DNA from 2 places in the Peribacillus sp. N1 genome. Region 2 is predicted to be linked to the other one. Evidence: riboswitches for the same ligand, from Rfam matches in the RefSeq annotation. Region 2 holds a riboswitch; the other holds the start of a gene.

Evidence for each region. A riboswitch is a leader RNA that binds a small molecule or an ion and turns the genes downstream of it on or off. The one in region 2 is predicted to bind S-adenosylmethionine.
Region 1: another riboswitch for S-adenosylmethionine. It lies ahead of ACYP5M_RS12740 (methionine ABC transporter ATP-binding protein); the one in region 2 lies ahead of ACYP5M_RS16360 (sugar ABC transporter substrate-binding protein).

What each region holds. Positions count from the first base shown of each region.
Region 1 is NZ_BAAHZO010000002.1:867,517-873,790, forward strand. Features, by position in the region: gene ACYP5M_RS12730 (MetQ/NlpA family ABC transporter substrate-binding protein) at 1-549, opposite strand, end outside; gene ACYP5M_RS12735 (methionine ABC transporter permease) at 571-1,221, opposite strand; gene ACYP5M_RS12740 (methionine ABC transporter ATP-binding protein) at 1,235-2,257, opposite strand; SAM riboswitch class I at 2,514-2,625, opposite strand; gene ACYP5M_RS12745 (GNAT family N-acetyltransferase) at 2,838-3,233, opposite strand; gene ACYP5M_RS12750 (NADPH-dependent FMN reductase) at 3,656-4,201, shown strand; gene ACYP5M_RS12755 (SDR family oxidoreductase) at 4,268-5,053, opposite strand; gene ACYP5M_RS12760 (RhaT/GlcU family sugar-proton symporter) at 5,069-5,923, opposite strand; gene ACYP5M_RS12765 (APC family permease) at 6,184-6,274, opposite strand, start outside.
Region 2 is NZ_BAAHZO010000004.1:98,843-105,116, reverse strand. Features, by position in the region: gene ACYP5M_RS16370 (ABC transporter permease) at 1-681, opposite strand, end outside; gene ACYP5M_RS16365 (sugar ABC transporter ATP-binding protein) at 683-2,185, opposite strand; gene ACYP5M_RS16360 (sugar ABC transporter substrate-binding protein) at 2,242-3,354, opposite strand; SAM riboswitch class I at 3,470-3,575, opposite strand; gene ACYP5M_RS16355 (GTP-binding protein) at 3,671-6,274, opposite strand, start outside.

The sequences.
Region 1 (6,274 bases), on a different contig from region 2:
AACAGGTTGGATTTTCAAGTTTTTCGGATTTTCCTTAATGATTTCCAATGATCCCGATCCATTGAATTCCTCTTTCAATGTAATCAATCCAGCTTCCTGAAGAAGAAGCAGTGCACGGCCAAAGTTCGTTGCTTCATTCGGAACGGCAATCGTAGCGCCATCCGGAAGATCCTTGAGATCTTTATGTTTTTTCGAATAAAGGCCCATAGGAGCAATGACAGTCGACCCGATGGCCTCTAATTTCAGATTTTGGTCTTGAACGAATTCATCGAAGTATGCGACCGTTTGGAATGAATTGGCATCAATTTCACCTTCACTTAAAGCAAGGTTCGGTTGGATATAATCATTGAAAGTGACCAGTTCAATATTAAGCCCTTCCTCTTTCGCTATGTCGACAATGTATTCCCATGTTCTTGTATCCCCGCTGCTGACACCGACTTTTACTGTTTTCACATCATCCGAACCGCCTGATGCACCTTCTTCTTTCCCGCATGCTGCAGACAAGATGGCCAATGCCAATACTATGATCGTTAATAAGATTTTCTTCATTTCTCCTACCTCCTGTTATTTTTATCTTCTTCTGATTTTTCTTGAAACAAAATTCCCGGTGGATTGCAGTAATTGAACGATGATCACGAGCGCCGCCACTGTGACGATCATCGTCATCGTATCAAACCTTTGATAACCGTAAGCCAAAGCTAAATCTCCGACCCCGCCTGCACCGACGGCACCTGCCATGGCCGTAGATCCAACAAGCCCGATTGTCGCTGTTGTAAATGTAAGGATCAACGAACTAAGTCCCTCAGGAATCAAAAAACGATAAATGATTTGCCATGTCGTCGCCCCCATCGCCTGAGCTGCCTCGATGATCCCTTTGTCCACTTCCAACAGGGAGTTCTCCACAAGCCGGGCGATATAAGGAGCCGCGTAAAAGATTAGCGGAACAATGGCCGCATTCGTTCCGATCGCACTGCCTACAATCATTCTGGTAAACGGAATAAGTGCTACTAGCAAGATGATGAAAGGAACCGACCGCAATATATTGATGATCGGGTTCAATACATTAAAGACCCATTTATTCTCCAGGATATGGCCCTTTCTTGTAATGACAAGCAGGATACCAAGCGGAAGACCAATCAATCCGGAAAATACCAATGAGATGGCTACCATATAAAGTGTGTCACCGAAAGCTGTCGACAGCTGATCTGCCGTTATTTCCATTCCCCAAAGCGTATTACCCATTTATCTGCACCTCCTGGACGAGAATCCCCTCATCTTTAATATACTGATAAGCCTTGTCCACCTCATTTTTATTCCCGGTCACTTCGATGATCAAATTCCCGAAAGGCGTTTCCTGAATTTCAGAAATATTGGCTGATAAAACACTTAAATGAACATCATATTTCTTCGAGATGGTTGAAAGCAAAGGAGTACCCGAAGTAGTCCCAATAAAATTAATTTTCCAAATAATCGGGATATGGGACCCTATGCTTTTTAGGAAACTTTGTGGAATTTCGTCATGTATGACCGTTCTCACGAAGTTTTTTGCAATATCCGTTTGCGGCTTCGCAAAAACTTCGAAAACCGAACCTTGTTCAACGACGCATCCGCCCTCCATGACCGCTACCTTATTGCAAATTTCCCGAATGACAGACATCTCATGAGTGATTAGCAGAATGGTAATATTGTATTCTTTATTGATTTTCTTTAAGAGCTGCAGAACAGCACTCGTTGTTTGCGGATCCAATGCCGAGGTAGCTTCATCACACAATAAGATCGATGGATTGGTAGCCAATGCTCTCGCAATGCCGATCCGCTGCTTTTGACCGCCGGATAATTGTTCCGGATAACTCTTTGCTTTGCTCGATAAGCCAACGAACTCCAACAGCTCGCCTACCCGCTTTTTGATTTCTTTACCAGGGGTTCCCGATAAAATCAGCGGCATGGCGATATTATCAAAAACGGTCTTTGAGTTTAGCAAATTGAAATGCTGAAAGATCATCCCGATTTTTTTCTTTTCTGCCCGCAATTCCTTCGCGCTCAATTTGGTTAAATCCTTGCCCCCAACAATCACCGAACCATCTGAAGGATGTTCAAGCAAATTGACCAACCTGATCAACGTACTCTTCCCGGCCCCGCTATAACCGACTACACCGAATATATCCCCCTTTTCCACTGTCAAATTAATGCCCTTCAAAGCCTCGACAGTCTGTTTCTTTGTTTGATATACCTTTTTAACATTTTGAAACTCAATCATCCAATCTCCCCCCATGTTGTTTATTTGTACGAATTCATTATCCAGAGAGAAGAGCTTTGCAACGCTTCATAATGATAGGGTTAAATTCGAAACTCACGAGTAAATCTGCGAAACTCATGAGTAATTGCACCAAATTTCCTAATAACCATATACATTTTGAATAAACAAAAGAGGCCTCTTCCGTCATCAGACAGAAGAGGCCTCTTTAGACATAAAAAAGAGTAAACTCTTAAATTAATTATCTAAGAAAAGCTCCTTCTTATCTTTCAAACTTTCGTCCGTTGGAATTAGCACAGTATTTTTACAAAAGTAAAAACCCGCTGCCGAGGTATCATAGGGCCAAGTCCCTCCACATCTCTTGATAAGAATTAACGTTATATTTAATTATGTCCTTCACTATATATTCTAATTTCTCTAAAGTCAACCCTATTTTTCATCGGTTAAAATATTTTCACAGTATAGTGATTGACGCCTTTTAATTATATTAATATAGTTAAATTTTATATTCTATAATGATTTGCTCATTCTCCATACTGGGTATATTTCATTTTCTTCCCTTATCTTCATCATGCCTGAATTCTTATATAAGTGAATCGCCCTCTTGATTATCCGGAGAAACCCTTAAATGATATTCGGATACATTAAATCGCCCGAAAAAGTTTTCTGCATAGCGAACCAATTCCTTGCCAAGGCCTTTACTGCGGTATCCGGGAATAAGATAAAATAGATCTACATAGCCGATCTCAGTTCCTTCATACGCCCGAATTCGAAGTTCCATTTGCCCAATCGGTACTTGGTCCTTTTCAATGATCACCTGTCCCCCCGGGAATTTGCGGACCCTTTCTTCCATTCGTTGCAGATATGTATTTTCATCTCCAAAACCTGCCTCAGATCCAAAACTTACAACAAAGGAATCTTTCCTGAATTTAACGATAATATCTTTATCTTTGTCCGTATCAATGGTACGAAAGATCAACTTCATCCTCTCCTGTCATTTTAGTGAAATAGTTTTCAAGCAAAAAAAAAACATTTCACTTACGGTCTTCATGATATTTCATTATTTACTTTTCAAGCGTCTTATTTCATTTTCTCTGAAAGGATTTTTCCTTAATCCCTATAGGAATGGTCATAATATTAAATTAAAAACAAATGCAATATTGTTTGGTGAGTTCTAGTAATGGGGATTGGATTGGCACAAACAAATCTATTTAATTTTCGAGTCTAACTTTGCAGGGTAACCCTAAGTGAATGAATGTTCGAGAGGAATTTGTTTATTAAGCTCTAACTCAACTTTTTCCCAAGCATCCTTTTTCCCTTTCATTTACATTCCAATTATAATAGGTAAGTGGAATACATTTACATGATTATCCATTATAAAAATCATTGGAGGTATTGAAGATGAAAGTTGTTGCAATAGTGGGAAGTATCCGTAAAGAGTCTTACAACCTTAAGCTTGCCAAATATATTCAATCTAGATATCAAGATCGGTTCGATCTCGAAATATTGAACATTCGGGAATTACCTTTTTATGATCAAGATATTGAAAATGACCCTCCATCAGTTGTAAAAGAATTTAAAAGCAAAGTGGCCGAAGCAGATGCAGTTTTGTGGGTAACTCCTGAATACAACGGTACGATTCCAGGTGTATTGGGCAATGCAATCGATTGGTTATCACGTGTCGATAAAGTCTTAATCGGCAAACCATCATGGATCATGGGTGCTTCAATGGGGCAATTAGGAACGGTTAAAGCTCAATTGCATTTGCGTGAAATCTTATTCGCAATAGGCATCGCCTCCCCACTCCTTCCAGGGAATGAAGTATATGTTGGTGCAGTGCATGACAAAATCGATAACGAAGGCAGGCTTACACATGAGTCGACTGTCCAGTTTATCGATACGGTCGTGGATAATTTCATTAGCTGGTATAATCATCATACTCGTTAATGATTTAAAAAAGACTCCCAGCCGGTTTGAGCCTGCTGGGAGTCTTTTTGCATCATTAAACAAAATTCATCCTCTTCCCGCCTGGAATGCAGGGTATTTCGTCATTCCTCCGTCAGCGAATAGAGTGATGCCCGTTACATAACTGGACTCTGAAGATGCCAGCCATGCAGCAACCGCAGCAATTTCTTCAGGCTTTCCGATATACCCCATCGGAATCATGCTTTCAAGATCCTTTTTCTTTTCGGGATCTTCAAGCTTGTCGGCATTAATTGGCGTGGCGATGGCTCCAGGACCAATGCTGTTCACACGGATTCCCTTTGGTGCATATTCAAGTGCCAGTGTCTCCGTAAGCAGCTTCACCCCGCCCTTGCTTGCAGCATAATGAACGAATAAAGGCCAGGGAATCATCTCATGTACACTGGACATGTTTATAACATTCCCTTTAATGTCGTTCTCGACAAAATACTTGATAGCTTCACGGCAGCCCAAGAAATTTCCCGTTAAGTTGGTATTGATTACCCTATTCCAGTCGCTTAACGGCATCTCGTGAGACGGAACCGGATTTTCAATTCCTGCATTATTGATGAATATATCGAGTTTCCCGAAATTCTTTATCGCTGATTGAACAAGATTAATCACATCTTCTTCAACGGTGACATCGCCTTTTACTGCAATTGCTTCCCCGCCATTTGTTTTGATTTCCTCCATTACACTATCCGCTTCCTCTGATTTAGTGCGATAATTAACCACGACCTTTGCCTTTTCCTTGGCAAAGCGAATGGCCATCGCTTTCCCTAAACCAGTGGATGAACCGGTTATAACAACGACCTTACCTTCTAAATCTGTATACATTTAATCACCCTCCAATTAACTTTTTGCCATCCCGAGCATAATCCCAGCAATGATGATCAAGATAATTCCGATTATGATTCCAATTAGTTGGCGTTTCGTTTTCTTTTCACGTAAAATGATGATCCCGCCGAGAGTTGAGATGACAATGCCCATTTGCGAAAGGGAAAAACTAGTGGCCACTCCCACACGGGGCTGGGATATGAATAAAAACATATTCCCTGCAGCCCATATCAATCCCGGAATGATATTGCGAATCGTATATTTATTAAACGGTTTATGTTTAAAAGTCAATAACAGACCGCCTATTACCATCCCTATCGCTTGAGGGAACAATGCTGACCATCCATCAACATCGAAAAGACGGGCCACGACCACATAAACCAAATAACCGAATGTCGAGATGAGGAGAATAACAATTCCTTTCTTCAAGTTTCCCGATTTGCCCTCTTTTGATTCTTTATCCTCCAAGGAGGTCAAGACAATTCCTATAATAATGAAGACTAATGCCAAGACGCCTAAAATGATTGCTTTCATTGTAGACCATTCGTTAAAAACAATGACCCCGAATAAAGTCGTTGAAATGAGCTGCATTCCAGTAGATATCGGCATTGTTTTGGATACTCCCATTAAATCAATGCTCTTAAGCTGATTAGCTTGTCCAACGGCCCAAAACAATCCAGAGACAACCCCGACTCCAAACACGAGAAATGACAACTTAATATCGGCAAAAATATAAACACCTATTGAAAAAATCAATGCGCCAATGGTTGTACCCAATGTTTGACTATATGGCCCACCCCCGAGTTTCACATTAAATAAAACGATGCTTCCCCAGAATAGTGCCGGCAAGAGAGCTAATAATATATCCATATTCAACCCCCATATGTAAGTTCAAAGCTAATAAATTTCATTTTGTCTTCTTTTTAATATGTTCGCTTTATTTGAATTGACCCTTGGTAATTTTATGAAGTGTTTTTGCAAAAATAGTGTTCAACACAAAGAAAGCTTCCGATGCTAATAAATCGGGAGCGTTTAGTTGGAGAAAAGACAGCTGTACTGCTGTCTTTTTTTATAAGATTATAAAAAAAGCAAACCTTATGCAGGTTTGCTTCCAGTTATAGATATGGAACTTATTTCTTCAAATGATATGGCACTGTCGTAACAACCACATTCCTTTTATAAAGTAAGTAGGCGCGGATCAGTAAACTTGATTGGTTATGA
Region 2 (6,274 bases):
GACCGATATCCCGGAAAGTCTCGCCGCTTCCTTATTTCCCCCAATAATGTACATATAACGACCGTGCTTCGTATAAGTCAAAAAGATATGGGTCGCTATCACAATGACGGCCATGATCAGGATTATCCACGGTACCTGGCCAATTTTGGCGAAAAACGGGCTGATCAGTCCTGTTGCGAACGTCCCGTCTGGCATGACCATATTTTGCGAAACCGTGGCCCCTTTTGTATAGGTAAGGGCAATTCCCTGGATAATGAACATGGTAGCCAAAGTCATCAGCATGTCGGGAATTCTCAATTTAACGATCATGAATGAATTCAAGGCGCCTACGACAAGTGAGGCACCGATCGCAGCTAATATGGCAATTAATGTATCCTGTGAAAACCAGACAAACATCGAGATGACGATGGCATTGGCCAATGATGCGACGGAGCCGACGGAAAGGTCGAAGCCATCCACGGTCAGGGATATCGTAATGCCGATCGCAATGATGGTCACGATTGAAATGGAACGCAGGATGTTGACCAGATTCGTAGTTTGAATGAAAGATGGATTGGACACGGCAAAAATTCCAATCAGAATGATAATCGTCAATATTGTGCCGTATTTATAGAAAAAGTCGAATAGTTCCACCTTTTTCTTCACTTTCGCTGTCTGTGTAACAGGATTGGGTATGCTCATTCTATTTTCCTCCTGTTGAATAGAATAGTACTTCTTCTTCATTCGTTTTACTTGTTTCTAATTCGATGACAGTGCTCCCGTCATATAACACATATGTCCGGTTGGTAATGCCAATGATTTCGGAAAGCTCGGATGATGCATAAATGATCGCCTTCCCATTCCTTGCAAGCTCTGCAATCAATTCGAATATATCCTTCTTGGCTCCAACATCGACCCCTTTCGTTGGTTCATCGAATATGTATACATCCGCATCGGCCATAAGCCATTTCCCGATGGCAACTTTTTGCTGATTGCCACCTGAAAGGTTTTCGACATTCACTTCCCCTGAAGGAGTTTTAATGCCGAGGCTTGCGATCATTTCCTTCGCTCTTTCCTTTTCCGCCTTGCGATTCACGAAGCTGAATGTCTTTGAGAATTTGCCAAGACTGGCTGCCGTCAAGTTCGCCGAGACTGATTCCTGAACAAGGACCCCTTCTTTCCTGCGTTCCTCAGGTACAAGTGCCAGACCGCTTTTTACTGCTTCGTGCGGTGATTTCAAGGAAAGCTTTCGACCATTCAGGATGACTTCCCCCGCTGTGATGGACGTATGGCCGAAAAGGGTTTTACACAGCTCCGTTTTCCCAGCCCCGACCAACCCTGCCAAGCCGATTATCTCGCCTGCTTTAATATTCAAACTGACATTTTTAACTTTCTCTGCATCTGACAATCCGTTCACTTCCAGAATAACGTCGCCAATCGAAGCATTCACTTCAGGAAACTGTTCATCCATGGTTTTTCCAAGCATGTTCTCTACGACTTCGGTACGGGTTATATCTTCCTTCTTTCGACTTGTGACACGCTCCCCATTCCTCATGATTGTAATTTCCTCACAGATTTCAAAAATTTCGGGCAGACGATGTGAAATGAAAATGATTCCCACGCCTTTTTGCTTTAATTCATTTACAATTCGAAAAAGTTCTGTCGTCTCCGTATGACTTAACGGAGCAGTTGGCTCGTCGAGAATCAGGAATTTGCATTCTGTCGAAACGGCTCTTGCTATCAGGACCATCTGTTTTTCAGCCAAGGTAAGGTCTCTTACCAGCTTTTTCGAAGGGACACGAATTTTCATATCTTCAAGAATAGAAGCCGCTTGGTTATGCAGCTCTTTCCATTGGACCATCTGTTTTTTTCCCATGTTTTGGACCATATCATTCAACATTACATTTTCCCCAACCGTTAAATAAGGGATGAGGGCGGTATCCACTTCCTGATAAACAATTTGAATGCCTTGTTCTTGAGCCGCTTTTGGCGAGCGGATATCCCTCTTCACCCCATCAATATAAATGTCACCTGAATAATGAACATGGGCTCCCGATAAAACTTTCATTAACGTCGATTTCCCTGCTCCGTTTGCACCGACCAATGCGTGGGCTTTCCCCGATTTTACGGAAAAATCAACATCACTCAGCGCCTTCACCCCCGGAAATTCAATCGAAATCTTCTTCATTTCTAGTTGCGTGCCCATGTCCATTCCCCCTTATGAACAGACACTCCCTTCTACTTGAAAGAGAGTGTCTCTTTTTAATTTTTATAATGATCTTTCAAAACTTTCATCCAATCTTCTTCAAACTCCGTCGATACACCCCAGCCATCGACAATACCAGACAGATTTGCCATGTTCACTGCTTCTTTAGACGCTTGGATTTGCTTTTGTGAAATAAGTGAAGCCTCCAAGTCATAGGTTTGCGGCGTTTCTTCGCCCGCTAATTTTTTAGCCAATATCCTCATATTCACTGCACCGATCAACTTGGGATCTACTGCTGCCGTGTAGGACCATGAGCTATCAGCCGATTGGATTTCCTGGAGATCTGCATTCGAGACATCTATTCCATATATCTTCACTTCATCGCGGCCCGCCTCTTTAATCGCCCGGGCTGCACCGATAGCAAAGGCATCCCATGTTGCGAAAATGGCATCCAATTTACCTTTAGGGTATTTATTCAGCATTGCGGCTACAGCATTTTGTGTCTGAACCGATGTATCTGCAGATGCCACTCCGAATCTTTCGACTTCTTTGATCCCAGGATTTTCTTTTAATTTTTCCTGATAGACTGCATTTCTTCTTACCATTGGAGGAAAACCGTCCACCCAAAGGTATGCAATTGCCGCTTTACCTTTCTGTTCTTTTATCAGCTTATCAAAAGCCAGTGTTGCCAACGCTTCATCATCTTGTGAAGTTAATGTCACGCCTTCTATTTTAGATAGATCGCTTATTGAATCGAATGTGACAACGCTTTTACCTGCATCAACCAACTTTTGAACGTCATTCACAGTTGCTGCATCGTCACCATGTGAAATGATATAGCCGTCATAATCTTCCTCCAAAGCCTGCGCTATCGCATCATGGAATTTAGCCGTATCACCATTGGCTGTGTACGTATCCACTTGAAACCCCAGTGCTTCTCCTTCTTCCTTCGCCCCCGCCAGGTATTGGGCCGTATGATCATCACCGCCAATTTTACGGATCACTTTGATTCTGGCTCCATCTCCATCAGCGAATCTTTCCGGAACATTTTCAAATGATACTTTTTCTTCTTTCTTCGACTCTGTGGAACTCTGACCTGTAGAGCACCCCGTTAAAAGCAAAGCCGAAGCGATGGCTGAAATGAATATACCTTTAATAGACCTTTTCATCTTGTTTCCCTCCATTTTTTCTTATTAGTCTTATCAGTTAAGTTGGTGTAAATCCCAAAATAAAAACCTCTCTAATATAGAGAGGTTTAATCGGCTGTTTTGCAGACTTGTCCCTCTCTTATCTGTCAAAACATTTCTGTTTTGCAGGATTTAGCACCAATTCCTAATGGAACGGTTGCTGGGCATCTTAGGGCCAGTCCCTCCGCCACTCTTGATAAGAGATATATCGTGTTACGTTTTCGTAATTATCACTTTATAGGGATATAGTCGTAAAGTCAATAGATTTTTGAATATTTGAAATGTTCCCCGTTATTTTTTATTTTCTTTGAAGCTGGGCTAGACGCTTTTTCTCAATCTTTTCAAGCCGCTCCAACTGCCTTAATTTCACTTCGAACAAAGTGATAGGGTCACGGTAAACTTCCGGATTTTGTTTCATATGCTCCAATGCAGCCTGGTAGTCTTTTATTTCAGTCTGCGTTTGCTCTATCGTTTTTTGAAGTAATGCAAATGAACCGCGATAGAAAAGGGAGATGTCACGATCCAAAGATTTTTCAAACAATCCAAATTGGGTAAGGAAACGCTCCGTGATCATTTCCGCAACATCCAGGTAATCTTCACTTTCCAGGTATTTCTTATAACGATTGTACATATTGGCTTTATTTTGCGGTATCGCCCCAAACAGCTTCCCTGCCCCTTTAAGCAGTAATTGAGATGGAGTCCTGCGCAAAAGGATATTGACGTTTTCGATGCGGATACTGCTTGTCATCCGGTCGGCATCACGGCGCCAGTCATCCAATACTCTGAAGTCGCCTGCAAGCGTAATCCGTTCTTCTTTGTATAATTCATTGAAACCGGCACTCATCTCATCCATAAACTGCTGGCTTTGTGAGAACTCCATTTGGGAACTGGCAATCCAGTCTTGAAGAGAACGGTAATATTGAGGCATGATCTTGTCAGAAATGAAGTTTTGAATCCGCTCATTCATTTCCTGATTTAACTGTACATGGACCTGACTGAAATCACTGCTTTCCGTTAACGATTTAGAGCAATCCCTCAGTAATTCAGGAATTTTTGAATAAAGCTGATTTTTCACTTCGTCCTTAAGCGAACGATACGACCTTATGATATTTTCACTTTTCTCTTTTTCCAAATCAGCCAATTGGTTGACAGCCCCATTCAGCTTGACTTCCATCTGTTCATTCCAAGAGATGGAATGCTCGCATTTCCGCTCATTGGCTGCCCGTTTTTCTAACAGATAAGATAAAGTTTTACGAATGAATGCCAGGATTTTTTCAGATCTTCTTTCCTTCCAATTATCATCTTGATAATTCGATTGAAGGAAGGCTGAAAGGTCCTTCAATTGCTGCCGGCTGTCATAATGTTTAGAGAAAGCGAATACTTTCGCATTCGGGAAATAGGCATTCACTTTATCCCATGTTTCGTCTTCCATCCGGACTGCGACCTGATCACTGTATATCGTATCCATTTTATTTAATAAGAAATGAATCGGCAGTTTCGGAGCCATCATTTGAATTTCCAATAACAGATCCCGTTCGCTGCCGGTGAAAGGCGCCCGGGCGTCAAGAACGAACATCAATCCATCACTGCCATGTAAATAGCCCTGGAAATCGGATTCCACGCTTTTTTCCCCATTGAACCCAGGAGTATCCAATAATCGGAGATGATTATTCCTTAGGTAGTCACTGATGATGGTCACATCGACAATAGTCCCGCGCTGGCGGCGTGTTTCATCCAAATCAGTTAGCTCCTCGACAACTTTGCTATCTGTATCGGTAATTTCAAGGATTTCCAAATCATCCCCATCTTTGACACTGACTAGTGACGAATGATCTTCAGCGGCAATGCTCTCACCAACGATTGACTGAATAAAGGATGTCTTGCCATTTCCTGTGCTTCCAGCAAGAAGAAGATTGAAATTCCGGGTATCCTTAAGCCCGTCTACCATCCATTTAAGCTTATTGCCAACCTTTAAATCATTATCTTCAGCCCACTGGATAATGGAATTGAACAGTTTCTCTCCCGCTTCCAGTCCGCCACCCAATTTAGGCGATTTCGAAAGCAGGCTCTCTGCGTCCTGAATGACCAACGCATTGATCGTATCCGGGAAGATTTCATTCCAGGACAACGCGGATGCCGCCGCAAACAGCGAGAGCTCCCCGTCTGCGATTTTGAGCCAGTTTTCAAGCAACCTTGGCACGACAGGACTTAATTCCTTGATTAGGTGCGTTCCTTCTAACAGACCTGCATATGCATCCCTGTAATAGACGGAAAGCTCATCCCATACATCCGCATGGTTCAATTCGATGGTATCTATCAAGTTATTAATCACTCTCAGCCATTCGAAATAAGAATCGGTATATTTATAGTTTTTCCAAAGGGCAACCGTCACCTTTTCGAAACGTTCCTGGTCGAGTGTGTATAGCGAACCAAGGACAGTTGAAAAATAATCCGGATCCATCGATTGGGCAACACCTTGCTGGATATACGTTTTCAGCACATCGAACCAGCCCATTGATTCTGTACGGATACTTTCATTCGCCGCTAATACCACCGCACTGTTCCAATCCTTTTGTTCTTCAAAAAAGGCACGTGCAATTTCCGTGACATTCGGGTAGTCCGGTTGGAACTCGACTGCTTCTTTCACGACATTGGAAGCCAGGTCATTTCTCGATTCCACTATGTACAGGGAAAACAGTTGCAAAAGAACCTCTGTTTTCAAGACCGCTTCATCCGTATCGACGGATTTATAGATATCCTCTGCGGTTGAATACATTTCCAGTTCAAAATAAGCATCAGCGATGTTTTTCTTCGCCCATGAACCAAGTTCCCCTTCTATGTTTTCCCATTTAAAAATGGCTGCCTCATAGTCATGATGCTGAAAATATACTTCTCCTTGAGC